One region of the Streptomyces sp. NPDC097129 genome, then DNA from elsewhere that is predicted to be linked to it. Evidence: riboswitches for the same ligand, from Rfam matches in the RefSeq annotation. Region 1 holds a riboswitch; the other holds the start of a gene.
What was found. Region 1 has a riboswitch for glycine ahead of gcvP (aminomethyl-transferring glycine dehydrogenase). Riboswitches for the same ligand answer to the same signal wherever they lie in the genome.

Region 1 (4,405 bases):
GTGTGGTGGCCACCGCCTCGTACGAGGCGCGGGTGTTCGGGGTCCATTCGGCGATGCCCACGGCCCAGGCCCGGCGGCTGGCGCCGAACGCCGCGTACCTCACGCCGCGCTTCGCCTTCTACCGGGCGATCAGCGAGCAGGTGATGGGGCTGTTGCGGGCGCTGTCGCCGCTGGTGGAGCCGCTCAGCCTGGACGAGGCGTTCGTGGACCTGGAGGCCGGGGGAGTCGCCTGGGACAGCGAGTCGGCACAGCGGGCGGGGCTGAAGCTGCGCGGGGACATCAGGGCGGTCACCGGGCTGACCGGGTCGGTGGGGCTCGCCGCGTCCAAGATGCTCGCCAAGATCGCCTCGGAGCAGGCCAAGCCGGACGGACTGGTGCTGATCGAGCCGGGGACCGAGCGGGCGATGCTCGGGCCGCTGTCGGTGCGGACCCTGCCCGGGGTCGGTCCGGCCACCGGTGACCATCTGCGGCGGTCCGGGATCACCACGGTCGACGAGATCGTGGAGGCCGGTGAGGACGAGCTGGTCCGGCTGCTGGGCAAGGCCCACGGGCACGGTCTGTACGCCATGGCGATGGCGCACGACGAGCGGCCCGTGGTGGCGGAGCGGGAGGCGAAGTCCGTCTCCGTCGAGGACACCTACGACGTGGACATCCACGACCGGCTGCGGATCGGGCTCGAGGTCCAGCGGCTGGCCGAGCGGTGCGTGCGGCGGCTGCGCGCCGCAGGGCTGTCCGGACGGACCATCGTGCTGAAGGTGCGGCGGTACGACTTCTCCACGCTGACCCGGTCGGAGACGCTGCGCGGGCCCACCGACGACCCCGCCGTCGTTCGGGAGGCGGCGCTGCGGCTGCTGGAGGCGGTCGACACGACGGGCGGGGTGCGGCTGCTCGGCGTCGGCGTCAGCGGGCTCGCCGACTACACCCAGGAGGACCTGTTCGCGCAGGCGGCGGGGGAGCGGGAGCGGGCGCGGACGGAGGGCCCGGAGGAGGACGACGCCGCGCACGCGCCGCCGGCGCCGCCGGAGGAACCGGAGCCGGCACAGCGGCCCTGGCTGCCGGGGCACGACGTGCGGCACACCGAGTACGGGCACGGGTGGGTCCAGGGCAGCGGCCTCGGCCGGGTCACGGTCCGTTTCGAGACACCGGACTCTGCCCCGGGCCGGGTCCGGACCTTCCGGACGGACGACCCCGCGCTGGAGCCGACGGAACCCCTGCCCCTCGTACGGCGAAGACCGGGCGAGGGTGGCCTGGCGGGTGCGGAGACCGAGGGATCAGGTGTTGGTGCGCAGCCGTCGGCGGTTGGGTGGGCCGGGCCAGGGGGGCGCCAAGCAGGTGACGGGTAGGTCGAGGCGTCGTCCACTCGTAGCCGAGGGGTGGCAGCCACCCTTGGCAGAGGCTCGGTTCGGGCGGAACGCGCCCGCCCGGGGCCCGGGGCTGGGGGCTTCGGGCATCGACCGGACGTGGTTCCGCTGCGAGCGCCGCCGTACGACGGGGGCGCCCGTAGCCCGGTGCGTGCGGCCCGGTGCGTGCGGGTGCCGGCCGCGGTCGGCAGCGTAGAGGGTTCGCCGGAGGGAAGGGGTGGGACGGGGTGAAAGGCGTAGGGAGCGTGCCGGGCGTCGGCTCGGGCCGGTCCGCCGGGCCGGCCGCCCCGGCGCGGCACGGGCCCGGGCCCGGGCGTCGCGGCGGGTGGGTCAGATCTCGTCCGTGCCGGCCACTTTGCCGAAGTCGTGATCCTGCAGCGGGGGAGGGGCGGCGATGTCGAGGCCGTAGTGGTGGTAGAGCTGGAGTTCCTGTTCCGGGGAGAGGTGGCGGCCCACGCCGAAGTCGGGGGCGTCCTTGATCAGGGCGCGCTCGAAGGGGACGTGCAGCGCGCCCTCGATCAGTTCGCTCGGCTCCAGCGGGACGAAGGCGTCCCGGCTGAACAGGCCCGTTCGTATGGCGGCCCACTCCGGGACGCCCGTCGCGTCGTCGAGGTAGACCTCGTCGACGGTGCCGATCTTCACGCCGCTGCGGTCGAACGCCTTGCGGCCGATCAGGTTGCGCGGATCGATCTCGGTCTGCACGGGCCCTCCACTTGGTCGCAAGACGGTTGTAAGCACTACGAAAGAGCACAATGGTGATGGCGGCCACTCGAAGGCTCCGGCGTCGACCTCGCTGGTAGGCTGACAGCGGCTGCTGACCCCGTGCGGGAGAGTCCTCCAGACATCATCGGAGGCGCCGAAGGAGCAAATCCTCCCCGGAATCTCTCAGGCTCACGTACCGCACGGACGAGGTCACTCTGGAAAGCAGGGCGGGTGTCGACGGCTCCCGCTCTCACCGACGGTGAAAGCCGGGTGCTCTCGGGCGTCCGGTGAAGCTCTCAGGTCGAGATGACAGAGGGGGAGGCCGTCCGGGTACCCGCGCCGTGGTGCCCCTCGAAGGTCGTGTCAGACCAGGAGGCCTCCGCAATGACCGCCCATCGCATTCCGCTTGCCGAGCTCGAGAAGGGGATTCCCTTCGAGCAGCGCCACATCGGGCCCGACCACGAGGCCCGGGCCAAGATGCTCGCCCAGGTCGGGTACGGCTCGCTGGACGAGCTGACCGCCGCCGCGGTGCCGGATGTGATCAAGAACGCCGACGCCCTCGACCTGCCGGACGCCCGCAGTGAGGCCGAGGTGCTCGCCGAGCTGCGCTCCCTGGCCGACCGCAACCAGGTCCTCGGCTCCATGATCGGCCTCGGCTACTACGGCACCTTCACGCCGCCGGTCATCCTGCGCAACGTCATGGAGAACCCGGCCTGGTACACGGCGTACACGCCCTACCAGCCGGAGATCTCCCAGGGCCGTCTCGAGGCGCTGCTCAACTTCCAGACCGTCGTCGCGGACCTGACCGGTCTGCCGACCTCCGGCGCCTCCCTGCTCGACGAGGGCACGGCGGCCGCCGAGGCGATGGCGCTGTCCCTGCGCATGGGCAAGAACAAGAAGGGTCTGTTCCTGGTCGACGCGGACGCGCTGCCGCAGACCGTGGCCGTCATCGAGACCCGGGCCGAGCCGACCGGCGTCGAGGTCGTCGTCGCCGACCTCAGCGAGGGTATTCCGGCCGACATCGCCGCCCGCGAGATCAACGGCGTGCTGCTCCAGTACCCGGGCGCCTCCGGTGCCGTACGCGACCTCAAGCCGGTCATCGACCAGGCGCACGAGCTGGGCGCGCTGGTCACCGTCGCCGCCGACCTGCTGGCGCTGACGCTGCTGAAGTCGCCGGGCGAGCTGGGCGCGGACATCGCGGTCGGCACCACGCAGCGGTTCGGTGTGCCGATGGGCTTCGGCGGCCCGCACGCCGGCTACATGGCCGTGCGGGAGAAGTTCGCGCGCAGCCTGCCCGGGCGGCTCGTGGGCGTGTCCGTGGACGCGGACGGGAACAAGGCCTACCGGCTGGCGCTGCAGACGCGTGAGCAGCACATCCGCCGGGAGAAGGCCACCAGCAACATCTGCACCGCGCAGGTCCTGCTGGCCGTGATGGCCGGCATGTACGCCGTGTACCACGGGCCGGAGGGCCTCAAGGGCATCGCGCGGCGCACGCACCGGTACGCCGCGATCCTCGCCGAGGGCCTGAAGGCCGGCGGCGTCGAGGTCGTGCACGGCGCCTTCTTCGACACCGTCACCGCGCGGGTGCCCGGGCGGGCCGCAGAGGTCGTCGCCGCCGCCCGGGACAACGGGGTCAACCTGCACCTCGTCGACGCCGACCACGTCTCCCTCGCCTGCGACGAGACCACGACCCGCGACCAGCTGGCCGCCGTGTGGAGCGCCTTCGGCGTCGAGGGCGACATCGAGGCGCTGGACGCCTCCGCCGGGGACACGCTGCCGCAGGACCTGCTGCGCGGCGACGTCTACCTGTCCCACCCGGTCTTCCACCAGCACCGCTCCGAGACCGCGATGCTGCGCTACCTGCGCAAGCTGTCCGACCGCGACTACGCGCTCGACCGCGGCATGATCCCGCTGGGCTCCTGCACGATGAAGCTCAACGCGACCACGGAGATGGAGCCGGTCACCTGGCCGGAGTTCGGTCAGCTGCACCCCTTCGCTCCCGCCGAGCAGGCCGAGGGCTACCTCACGCTCATCCACGAGCTGGAGGAGCGTCTCGCCGAGGTCACCGGCTACGACAAGGTCTCGCTGCAGCCGAACGCCGGTTCGCAGGGCGAGCTGGCCGGTCTGCTGGCCGTGCGTGGCTACCACCGCGCCAACGGCGACGACCAGCGCACGATCTGCCTCATCCCGTCCTCCGCGCACGGCACCAACGCCGCGAGCGCCGTGATGGCCGGCATGAAGGTCGTCGTCGTCAAGACCGCCGAGGACGGCGAGATCGACGTCGAGGACCTGCGGGCGAAGATCGAGCAGTACCGCGACGAACTCGCGGTGCTGATGATCAC
Region 2 (4,405 bases), on a different contig from region 1:
CAGCGGGGCGCCGACCACGCCCCCGGGGTTCACCGCGATGCCGACCTGGGCGGGCAGTCCGCGCGCGAACTCCACGGCGGGCGCGACGGTGTACGGCATGTGGGGGCCGGTGACCCGGCGGATCTGCTCCTCGGAGCTGAAGACGGGGACGTAGGCCTGGCCGTCGATCTCGGTGGTGGGCAGGTCGAGGGGGCCGCTGTGCGGGCCGCCGCCGTTGGGCAGGGGGATCCACAGGAAGCTGCGGCCGAGGACCTCCACGATCCGGCCGCCGGCTCCCGGCACGCCGAGGGAGGCCGACAGCACCTCCTCCAGCTCGTTGCCGGGCCATCCGCTGTGCGGATGGGGGTGCGCCTGCGCCGGGAAGTCCGCCGGAAGGTCGGCAGGGAAGTCCATCTCTCCACCATCTGCTTCGAACCGCTGCTGTGGCTGAAAGGCTAACCGCTGCGGATGCGGGCTCCTTCGGCCGACCTGACGGCGGTGGCCGAAGGGGCCGCTTCGGCGGGAGCCGCCGTTCAGGGATTCGTCGCTCCCCCGCGGCCACCGGGCCGTCCCCCCCCCCCTCGGCCACCGGGCCGTTCAGCCCGTGAAGGCGATCCTGCTCAGCCTGTTCGCCGCGTCGCGGTCCAGGAGGGTGGCCGAGTCGCAGCCGGCCGGCACCTCGCCCCGCTGGACGGCGGCCAGCAGACGGCTCGTGGCGCGGCGGTGGCGGTGGAAGGCGTAGCGGGAGACGCCGCGGCCGCGGTCGCGCTGGCCGGTCAGGGCGGTGTCCGGGCCTACGTCGAGCATCAGCAGGTGCAGTGCGCCGCCGCGGCGGCGGGCCGCGCGGGCCAGCCAGCCGCGCACCCACGGCTGTGTCCCGCAGTCGTGCACGACGACGCCCTCGCCGCTCGCCAGGGCGCGGCGCAGGGCGGCGTAGTGGGCGAGGCGGACCAGCGGGCGGTAGAGCGCGTAGGGGAGCGGGCGGGGCAGACGGGCGTCATAGCGGTCGCGGGTGTCCTGGGAGTCGACGCGGAGGCCGGGGACCGCGCGGCGCATCAGCGTGGACTTGCCGCTGCCGGGCAGCCCGGTGACGACGACCAGGTCGCGCGGGCCGAAGAGCAGGACGTGCGGGCCGCCGCCGGCCCGCTCGCGCAGGTCCCGCACGACGGGAGCGGGCCGGGCCTCCAGGGCGGGCGCCGCCGGCTGCGAGGGCAGCGTGAGGCCCGGGGTCGTCGCGTACGCCGTGATCCTGTCCACCGTCATCGTCCTCCCCTGGGATCAGGTGATGACCTGCCCAACGCAAGTAAAGAGAAGGTAATGCGGGTTGTCTCGTGTTTTCGTGTGCGTACCGCCACAACCCGGTTACAGATGCGGCCTGCCGTGATCCGGCGCGGCGTGCAATGATGAGGCCGCCAACTGCATACCGGCCGTTTGAATCCGCGCGGGAGAGTTCCCAGCCCTGGCTGGGGCGCCGAAGGAGCAAGTCCCTCCCTTGAATCTCTCAGGCACCGTTACCGCGCGGGCGAGGCACATCTGAAAAGCGGGCCGCCCGTGTCGGCGGTCCCACCCAAGGTGCAAGCCAGGACCGAGCGCGGTCATGGCGAACCTCTCAGGTTCCGATGACAGATGGGGAGGAACTTCCTCGCCTGTCCTTCCCCTGGGAGACGACCGACCGATGAGCAGTACCGAACTCCGTCACACCGCCCTCGATGCCGTGCATCGCTCGCTGGGTGCGACGATGACCGACTTCGCCGGCTGGGACATGCCGCTGCGCTACGGCTCCGAGCGCGACGAGCACAACGCCGTGCGCACCCAGGCCGGGCTTTTCGACCTCTCGCACATGGGTGAGATCACCGTCACCGGCCCGCAGGCCGCCGCCCTCCTCGACTACGCGCTGGTCGGCAACATCGGCGCGGTCAGGACCGGCCGCGCCCGCTACACCATGATCTGCCAGGCCGACGGCGGCATCCTGGACGACCTGATCGTCTACCGCCTCGCCGAGACCGAGTACATGGTCGTCGCCAACGCCTCCAACGCCCAGGTCGTCCTCGACGCGCTCACCGAGCGCGCCGCGGGCTTCGACGCCGAGGTGCGCGACGACCGCGACGCGTACGCGCTGCTCGCCGTGCAGGGCCCCGAGTCGCCGGGCATCCTCAAGAGCCTCACCGACGCCGACCTGGACGGCCTGAAGTACTACGCCGGTCTGCCCGGCACCGTGGCCGGGGTGCCCGCGCTGATCGCGCGCACCGGCTACACCGGCGAGGACGGCTTCGAGCTGTTCGTGAAGCCGGAGCACGCCGTCGAGCTGTGGCAGGCGCTGACCAAGGCCGGCGAGGGCGTCGGCCTGGTCCCGTGCGGCCTGTCCTGCCGGGACACGCTGCGCCTGGAGGCGGGCATGCCGCTGTACGGGCACGAGCTGACCGCCGCTCTGACCCCCTTCGACGCCGGGCTCGGCCGGGTGGTCAAGTTCGAGAAGGAGGGCGACTTCGTCGGGCGCGAGGCGCTCGCCGCGGCCGCCCAGCGCGCCGAGTCCGACCCGCCGCGCGTCCTGGTCGGCCTGGTCGCCGAGGGCCGCCGGGTCCCGCGCGCCGGGTTCCAGGTCGTCGCGGACGGCACGGTCATCGGCGAGGTGACCTCGGGCGCCCCCTCCCCCACGCTGGGCAAGCCGATCGCCATGGCCTACGTGGACGCGGCGCACGCGGCGCCGGGCACGCCGGGCGTCGGCGTGGACATCCGCGGCACGCACGAGCCGTACGCGGTCGTGGCGCTGCCGTTCTACAAGCGGCAGAAGTGACACTGACGTAAGCCGTTCGACGTGACATGGGGCACATCGCCCCTGCTCACGCGTGCCTTCGCAGTCCCCCATTCATCAGCACCGACCCGCGTACAGGAGAATTCAGGCCATGAGCAACCCCCAGCAGCTGCGCTACAGCAAGGAGCACGAGTGGCTGTCGGGCGCCGAGGACGGCGTCTCGACGGTCGGCATCACGGAGCACGCGGCCAACGCGCTCGGTGACGTCGTGTTCGTCCAGCTTCCGGAGGTCGGCGCCACGGTGACCGCGGGCGAGTCCTGCGGCGAGCTGGAGTCGACCAAGTCCGTCTCCGAGCTGTACTCCCCCGTCACCGGTGAGATCACCGACGTCAACGAGGACGTCGTCAACGACCCGTCGCTGGTGAACTCGGCCCCCTTCGAGGGTGGCTGGCTGTTCAAGGTGCGCGTCACCGACGAGCCGGCCGACCTGCTCTCCGCCGCCGAGTACGACGCCTTCATCGCCGGCTGAGAGGTCGCAGGAATCCCATGTCTCTTCTGAACACGCCCCTGCACGAGCTCGACCCGGACGTGGCCGCCGCGGTCGACGCCGAGCTGGACCGCCAGCAGTCCACCCTGGAGATGATCGCCTCGGAGAACTTCGCCCCCGTGGCGGTCCTCGAGGCCCAGGGCTCGGTGCTTACCAACAAGTACGCCGAGGGCTACCCCGGCCGCCGCTACTACGGCGGCTGCGAGCACGTCGACGTCACCGAGCAGATCGCCATCGACCGGGTCAAGGAGCTGTTCGGCGCCGAGTACGCCAACGTGCAGCCCCACTCGGGCGCCTCCGCCAACCAGGCCGCGCTGTTCGCGCTGGCGCAGCCCGGCGACACCATCCTGGGCCTGAACCTGGCGCACGGCGGCCACCTCACCCACGGGATGCGGCTGAACTTCTCCGGCAAGCAGTTCGACGTCGTCCCCTACCACGTCGACGACGACGGCCTGGTCGACATGGCCGAGGTCGAGCGGCTCGCCAAGGAGCACCGCCCCAAGGTGATCATCGCCGGCTGGTCGGCGTACCCGCGCCGGCTGGACTTCGCCGCCTTCCGCCGGATCGCCGACGAGGTCGAGGCGTACCTGTGGGTCGACATGGCGCACTTCGCCGGGCTGGTCGCGGCCGGGCTGCACCCCAACCCGGTGCCGTTCGCGGACGTCGTGACCTCCACCACGCACAAGACGCTCGGCGGCCCGCGCGGCGGCATCATCCTCGCCAAGCAGGACTTCGCCAAGAAGCTGAACTCCTCCGTCTTCCCGGGCTTCCAGGGCGGCCCCCTGGAGCACGTGATCGCGGCCAAGGCGGTCTCCTTCAAGCTGGCCGCCTCCGAGGACTTCAAGGAGCGCCAGCGTCGTACCCTGGAGGGCGCCCGCATCCTCGCCGAGCGGCTGACCTCGCCGGACGCCCGTGAGGCCGGGGTGAACGTCCTGACCGGCGGCACCGACGTGCACCTGGTCCTGGTCGACCTGCGCGACAGCGAGCTGGACGGCCGGCAGGCCGAGGACCGCCTCCACGAGGTGGGCATCACGGTCAACCGCAACGCGGTCCCGAACGACCCTCGCCCGCCGATGGTCACCTCGGGTCTGCGCATCGGCACGCCGGCGCTGGCGACCCGCGGCTTC

Region 2: another riboswitch for glycine. It lies ahead of gcvT (glycine cleavage system aminomethyltransferase GcvT); the one in region 1 lies ahead of gcvP (aminomethyl-transferring glycine dehydrogenase).

Annotation. Positions count from the first base shown of each region.
Region 1 is NZ_JBVOQE010000015.1:9,203-13,607, forward strand. It holds gene AC0B9F_RS33005 (DNA polymerase IV) at 1-1,343, shown strand, start outside; gene AC0B9F_RS33010 (PRC-barrel domain-containing protein) at 1,692-2,063, opposite strand; glycine riboswitch at 2,177-2,272, shown strand; gene gcvP (aminomethyl-transferring glycine dehydrogenase) at 2,448-4,405, shown strand, end outside.
Region 2 is NZ_JBVOQE010000012.1:24,109-28,513, reverse strand. It holds gene AC0B9F_RS29835 (enhanced serine sensitivity protein SseB) at 1-393, opposite strand, end outside; gene AC0B9F_RS29830 (AAA family ATPase) at 577-1,242, opposite strand; glycine riboswitch at 1,412-1,506, shown strand; glycine riboswitch at 1,507-1,615, shown strand; gene gcvT (glycine cleavage system aminomethyltransferase GcvT) at 1,655-2,773, shown strand; gene gcvH (glycine cleavage system protein GcvH) at 2,883-3,260, shown strand; gene AC0B9F_RS29815 (serine hydroxymethyltransferase) at 3,278-4,405, shown strand, end outside.